DNA from 2 places in the Senimuribacter intestinalis genome. Region 1 is predicted to be linked to the other one. Evidence: riboswitches for the same ligand, from Rfam matches in the RefSeq annotation. Region 1 holds a riboswitch; the other holds the start of a gene.

Region 1 (3,677 bases):
TGCTCTCAAGAAGCATGAGTTTTTATCTGCCACTTGCGGTCAGCGGAATTTGCACGATGATTTTGCTGGTAGGTGTTAAAAAGTGCACCATTAGACCTGAAATTTAGGCTATTGGTGCACTTTTTATCTTCTTGCGAAATTTATTTATTCTTAAATTCCGGTGCTCTCTTTTCCAGGAAAGCAGCCATGCCTTCTGTCTTGTCTTCGGAGCCAAAGGCAGCGGTGAAGGTTTCGATTTCAAATTTGCTTGCGGATTTCATATCCATATCGTAACCGTTGTTGATAGCGGTTTTAGCAGTTGCGATAGCGATAGGAGCCTTAGAAGCGATGGTTTTAGCAACTTTTTCGGCTTCTGCAATTAATTCCTCAGGTGCGGAGATTTTCTCAACCAAACCGATTCTATACGCTTCAGAAGCAGGAATCATTTCAGCGGTCATAATCAGGTATTTTGCCATGCCTTTGCCGACCAGTCTAGCAAGTCTTTGGGTGCCACCAAATCCCGGAATAATGCCAAGACCAACTTCCGGCTGACCGAATTTGGCTTTTTCTGAGGCGATTCTGATGTCACATGCCATGGCGAGTTCGCAGCCACCGCCGAGAGCAAATCCGTTGACTGCAGCGATTACAGGCTTTTCGATGTTTTCAATCAGGTTCATTACTTTGTGACCCATAATCATCATCTGGCGACCTTCCAAGGCAGTGAGCTGGTGCATCTGCGCAATATCAGCGCCTGCAACAAAGGCTTTGCCTTCGCCAGTTAAAATAACTGCCAGAACGTCTTTATCTGTTTCAATTTTGGTGAAAGCGTCATAAAGCTCAGTAAGTACATCCATGTTCAGCGCGTTCATTGCTTTCGGTCTGTTAATGGTAACGTAAGCAATATTTTCTTTTATTTCGTATTTGATGTTCTCGTACATGTTTTTTCTCCTTCTTACATATATAGAAAAATAGTCCTTGTTAATAATATAACACTTTATAAGCTCTTTTTCAACCCTTCAAAAGCGTTCTTCACAGGAGAAAGTGAAATAATTATCAATGTCAGGATTCCTTCAGCGGCAAGATAGGTGAAATTATACCATAAAGACCAAGTAACCGCGTTAAATCCTTCAGGTGCATAGCTGCCGAAGAAGACAATGCCGGAGAGGGCTGCACAGATATAACGCACGAAGAGTCCCAGCACGTAGCCTTTTGCAAGACCGTTTTTCTTATCCTTAAATACGCCGGCAAGTCCCAGAGCGCCAAAAGCGAAGGGATAATCCACAAGAAGCTGCACGGGGTGAATGACGTAAGGGCTGAACAGCAGATTCAAAAGTCCCACGACAAAGCCACAGATGACGCCTCGGCGGGTCCCCAGAAAATAGCCGCAGAGGGCGAGGGGAAGCATGGAAAATACCGTAACCGTTCCGCCAAATGGCATTTCAAAGAGTTTCAGCTGTCCAAGCCCCAGTGCCAGCGCAGCGAGCAGGGCGGAAATCGTCAGTGCCTTTGCATCAGGCTTTTGTGATTTGTTTTCCCGTTCTTCCTTGGACGGAATTAGAATTAAAGCAAAAAATACGACAATCACGGCGATGATGACGACGTGACCAATGGTGGATTCAAAGAATCCCTGCATGTTTTTGAACATAAAAATACCTCCATCTTGTAAATGATTGGAGGGGAACTGAACCTGGCATATGTGATATAATCAATGCTTCCCTACGGCAGTACTAACTGCATCAGGTGTTGAGGGTCTGGCTGCGCCCGCAGGCTGACAGTCATTCTCAGCAAAAGCTCCCCTAGCGAATACAATAATAAGGATAGTGCGATTTTTCCATTTTGTCAATGGTTAATTTTACAGGTCTTTGGACAGAATAATGAGAAGCATGCCGTCCGTAAAAGAAACTGTAGCAGAATCACAGATAATTTCATTGCTAACACCTAAAGTGGTTTTATTCGTCAGGTGGTGATTCGTTAGTGGATATTTGACACCGCGGAGGGTGACATTTTTTGCATCGTCTCCGTAGCTGATAATACCCAGATAGGTATAGGCGTTTTTTGGAACCGTGTAAGTGCCGGGCGCAACCATAAAGAGGTAATTTTGTCCATCAATAAGGCTAAGACGAATGGTTGTGCCGCAAAATTTTGCAAGCATGCCGATATTGCCCATGGTATGGTCAAAGCGGCCTCCAAGCCCGCCGAGGAGGGTAATATCTTTATAACCTTTGGAAACTGCCAGATCAATGGCAGCTTCGCTATCGGTCATATCCTTTTCCATGGGAAGCTTGATGACATCGCCGGAAGGTACGTTCATGGAATCGTAGTCGCCGATGAGAAAGTCAGGAGAAAGCCCCAGTTTTTGGGCAATAAGCAGGCCGCCGTCGGCACAGATAATCTTATTAAACTCAGAAAAATCAAGGGTCAGACTATCTGTGTGTTCAAGGTGTGAAGTAATAATTAAGGTTTTTTCCATAGGAATTCTCCGATTTCAATTGTATTTATTCTACAGATATTATATAATATTTTTATCGAGTTTAAAATAAGGAGTTTTTATATGTACAATATTATTGTAAGAGAAACCAGTTCTGAAATTCGTGCTATTGCGCGCAGCTCTCTGAAAGGCTGCTGGCCTCAGGTGGCAATCGGTGTGTTTTTGTACTATGTAATGACAATGACAATTCCGGTTATTTTAGGCTATCTAATGCCTTTTGCATCCTACAATTACTATAATACGTTTTTTGAACAATCCATTAGTCTTTCTTATGTAGCCAGACTGTATAATCTAGTGCTGACCGGCGCCTTTGAGCTGGGACTTTGCAGTTTTATGATTGGATTTTTCCGCAGAAAGGAAAGCAATCCAGCAGGCATTTTCAATGGATTTGAGAACTTTCCAAAGGCTTTTTGCCTGTTTGTCGTACAGAATATCTTCATTGCCCTGTGGGCGTTGCTTTTGGTAGTTCCAGGAATTATTGCGGCAATTCGTTACAGTCAGGCATTCTATGTTCTTGCTGATCATCCAGACAAGGGCGTTATGGAATGTATCGAGGAGAGCAAACGTATGATGAATGGCAACAAGGGCAAGTTTTTCTGCCTGATGCTGTCCTTTATCGGCTGGGCAATTCTGGCCGCAATTCCGAGCGCATTTATGCCAATAATTCCTGGCATAGTTGGCGAAATTATTGATTTGGTATATTCTATTCCAGTTTTCTTTATGCTGACATATCTTTACGTCACACGAGTGGTATTTTACGATTTAGCCAGTGGTCATCTGGTTGCAAAGTCAGAGCCTTCGCCGGAAGATAGCTATTACTTCTAATAATGATTATAAAGAGCGCTTTCTTAGGAAGGCGCTTTTTCAGTTGGAACAAGTGACAAGGGTTCCTTCATATGATAGAGAATCAGAAATAGATTGGAGGAATTACATTGTCTATCATACGTCACTATTTCCCTGGCAATAATACGCCAGAGGGATTTTTCTCTTACTACGGATACATTCTTGGACAGCGTGAGGCAAGCCGTATCGTTTGCATTAAAGGCGGTCCCGGCACAGGAAAATCTACTTTTTTAAAGAAGGTGGGCAAAAGACTTTCGGAAGCGGGGGAAAGTGTAGATTTTCTGCATTGCTCTGCAGACGATAATTCCCTGGACGGAATCATTCTGCCAGATAGAAAAATCGCTTTTGTGGACGGTACCAGCCCTCA
Region 2 (3,677 bases), on a different contig from region 1:
ATACCGTTGCCACTAACATCTCTGCAAGCGCCACTGGCGCAACATAAGAATTGTTAATTGTCATACCATCTACACTGGACAATAAAGCAACATCTGCATTTTTACAAACAGGTGCTGTAATTTTATCTGTCAGCACAATTACCTTGGCACCCTTCTTTAAAGCGATTTCAAGCACTGTCATTGCCATCTCCGCATATCTTGGAAAACTACTTAAAATGAGACAATCATCCTCTGTAATATCCACTATGGTCTCAAGGGCACTGGACTCAGCCTCATCAATAATTCGCACATCAGAAAAAACATCACTCAGTGCACGTAAGATATGCACTACTGATACAGACCCACGAAAGCCTGTGATGAATCTACGATTGGCTGAAAGAATCAAATCACTTGCACGTTCAAATGACTGTATACCATTTCTCTCAAAAATACTTTCCAAATTTTCCTGCATGTTATGCAACATTTGTTCATATAAGTTTTCCGATAAAATGATAGAACGCTTTTTGTCAAACCGTTTGTATGGGGGCATACTGTTCACGCCTCCATTATGCTTGATGTCCTCCTTCATAAAATCAACAATAAAACTCTGCATATCACTGTACCCGGTGAATCCCAGTTTTTTCGCCGTTCTTATGACAGATGCATCACTGGTTCCAATTAATCTTCCTAGTTCTAGCGCCGAGGTCAGACAAACATTATAATAATGCTCGGAAATATACTCGGCAATTTTACTTTCCGTTGCGGTCAGCTTTGCTTTTTTAATTCTGGAATCAATTCCCTTATTCATAGAAGCTCCTGTAGTGTATACAACAAAATATCGATAAATTGTTTTCATCGTCAGTATAAATTCTGTCGTGTTTGTTGTAAATATAAAAATTCAAAATTTTTAAACTCTATATTTTTATAGTATTTTCCCCATTTAATCTCAAAAACACGCATCCTTTGCTCTTATATTATTTCACTTATTCGGATATTCAATCGTTTTGTAGCGGTTGTAGTGCAACAAAAAACAGCCACTCCACGGTGACTGTTTTTCTAACTTTAATTCTTTTAATTACAATATATCAATATGCTCTCCTGCCAGTGCCTTGTTCATACTGCGCACAGCGCAGAATTTTCCGCACATGGAGCAGGTATCCTCATGCTCTGGTTTTCGTTCTTCACGGATTGCCTTCGCTGTTTCCGGGTCAATGGCACATGCCCACTGTGCCTCCCAATCCAGTTCTCGTCTTGCATCCGCCATGCGGTCGTCCATTTCACGAGCGCCGCGAACGCCCTTTGCGATATCCCCTGCGTGGGCTGCGATTTTGGAAGCGATAATCCCCTGTTTTACGTCTTCCACGTTTGGCAGAGCTAAGTGCTCTGCTGGAGTTACATAGCAGAGAAAAGCTGCGCCGGAAGCTGCTGCGATAGCCCCGCCGATAGCAGAGGTAATATGATCGTAACCCGGGGCAATATCTGTAACAATCGGACCCAGCACATAAAATGGTGCGCCGCTGCAGATGGTCTGTTGCAGCTTCATATTCGCCGCAATCTGATCCATCGGCATATGTCCAGGTCCTTCTACCATTACCTGCACATCTTTTTCCCAGGCACGCTTTGTCAGTTCACCCAGACGCACCAGCTCTTCAATCTGGCAGACATCGGATCCATCGGCAAGACAGCCTGGACGGCAGGCATCTCCCAGAGAAATAGTTACGTCGTACTCTCTACAGATATCCAAAATTTCATCAAAGTACTCGTAAAACGGGTTTTCCTCACCGGTCATAGTCATCCATGCAAAGACCAGAGAGCCGCCGCGGGAAACAATATTCATCTTCCGCTTATGCTTTTTGATCTGATCGATGGTCTTTCGGGTAATGCCGCAGTGCAGCGTTACAAAATCCACGCCGTCTTCTGCGTGCAGTCTCACTACATCGATAAAATCTTTCGCAGTCAGCGTATCCAGATCCCGCTGGTAATGAATCACGCTGTCATAGATCGGCACCGTTCCAATCATGGCAGGGCATTCCGCTGTCAGTTTGCGGCGAAAAGGAATTGTATCTCCGTGAGAAGATAAATCCATGATGGCATGGGCGCCCATATGAACCGCCGCCATGACCTTTTCCAACTCTACGTTCATATCCTTGCAGTCTCTGGAGACACCCAGGTTTACGTTTATTTTCGTCTGCAGCATAGAACCGACTCCCTCCGGATCGATACATTTGTGATTTTTATTGGCGCAAATCGCCACTTTGCCAGACGCCACAAGAGGCATCAGTTCCTCGTTCGTCATGCGCTCTTTCTTTGCTACAATTTCAAGTTCAGGCGTCACGATACCTTTGCGTGCAGCTTCCATCTGTGTTGCATATGCTCTCATTTTCGTTTTTCCTCCTTACGTATCTTCGGACATCTGCAGCCGCCGCAAAAAAACAAACTGCCAATGTCCCCGCAGGTCCATTGGCAGTAAATCGTCCATATTTCCCTACGTTGGCATTATCCAAATCAGGTTGCAGGTCGAAGCAGTATCAGCTCCCTCTCAGCCCATTACTATGAGCTCCCTTTTTTATATTTATATATTTATCTTAGCACTGTATCTTACAAATTGCAAGAAATTCTTTACAATCTGATGCGGTGGCACGCGACTGCGGTATGCGTTACGCAGCTCGCCATCCGCAAGACGCATTTATCAGCCGCACTTAGAAAATCCACAGTTTCTGCAGATCACACAGCCGCCTTCATGTTCCACTACACTTCCGCATTCCGGGCAAGCATGAATCTCACTGGCAGATGCTGGTACTTTCTGGCTCTGCTGTGCAGGTACTGCTGCAGCAGTTGGTGCTGCCGACGCTGCGGTTTCACCTGACTGTTCCTCAATAATCTTAGAAACTTTCATAATCACCCTTGCGATAGCGTCTGGACAGGATGTGCAGCCCATACCCTGCTGTCTGATGGTAGACGGACATCTGATTCCCTTCAGCTGATCATAAACTTCCTGAATAGAGATACCGCTGCGCAGCGCTACCGATACCAATCTCGCTGTAGCTTCGCTCTGGCTTGGGCAGCCGCCGGCTTTTCCCGTACTGGTAAACACTTCGCAAATGCCGTTTTCGTCGTAGTTGGTCGTCACATAAAGGCTTCCGCAGCCGATTTTCATCTTTTCTGTAAAGCCGCGGGTTACGTCAGGACGCGGACGCGGTTCGATATGACCGTAGCGTTCCTCCTGGCAGGTCGGGCAAGCTGCCGCAGTCTGCGCAGATGCACCTTCTCTGTTTACCTTGCCGATATTAAGTACCTGCTCTTCTCTGCTGCCGTCACGATAAATAGTCACACCCTTGCAGCCTTCTTTGTATGCCAGAAGATATGCCTCTCGCACTTCGTTTCTGGTGGCTTCCTTAGGGAAGTTTACAGTCTTTGAAACGGCGTTGTCCGTATGGCGCTGGAAAGCTGCCTGCATTTTAATGTGGTCAATCGGCTTGATATCGTGTGAGCAAACGAAAACATCGCGCACTTCCTGCGGGATTTCCTCACAGTGAGCGATAGTTCCCTCTGATGCAATTCTGCGAAGCAGTCTATCACTATAAAGCCCCAGTTCTTTCAATTTCTCTGTTAGAACCGGATTCACCTCAATCATCTCTGTGCCATCCATAATATTGCGGATAAATGCGTAGGCGAAGACTGGTTCTACACCGGAAGAA

The links. Region 1 has a riboswitch for thiamine pyrophosphate ahead of thiT (energy-coupled thiamine transporter ThiT). Riboswitches for the same ligand answer to the same signal wherever they lie in the genome.
Region 2: linked by a shared signal. The riboswitch ahead of thiC (phosphomethylpyrimidine synthase ThiC) and the one ahead of thiT (energy-coupled thiamine transporter ThiT) in region 1 are both predicted to bind thiamine pyrophosphate.

What each region holds. Positions count from the first base shown of each region.
Region 1 is NZ_CALPCF010000019.1:4,017-7,693, forward strand. Features, by position in the region: gene NFR88_RS13320 (lysylphosphatidylglycerol synthase transmembrane domain-containing protein) at 1-107, shown strand, start outside; gene NFR88_RS13325 (enoyl-CoA hydratase-related protein) at 141-917, opposite strand; gene thiT (energy-coupled thiamine transporter ThiT) at 974-1,624, opposite strand; TPP riboswitch at 1,676-1,787, opposite strand; gene NFR88_RS13335 (thiamine diphosphokinase) at 1,832-2,449, opposite strand; gene NFR88_RS13340 (DUF975 family protein) at 2,531-3,292, shown strand; gene NFR88_RS13345 (ATPase) at 3,400-3,677, shown strand, end outside.
Region 2 is NZ_CALPCF010000002.1:105,214-108,890, reverse strand. Features, by position in the region: gene NFR88_RS02495 (MurR/RpiR family transcriptional regulator) at 1-835, opposite strand, end outside; gene thiC (phosphomethylpyrimidine synthase ThiC) at 1,055-2,359, opposite strand; TPP riboswitch at 2,444-2,553, opposite strand; gene NFR88_RS02485 (vitamin B12-dependent ribonucleotide reductase) at 2,669-3,677, opposite strand, start outside.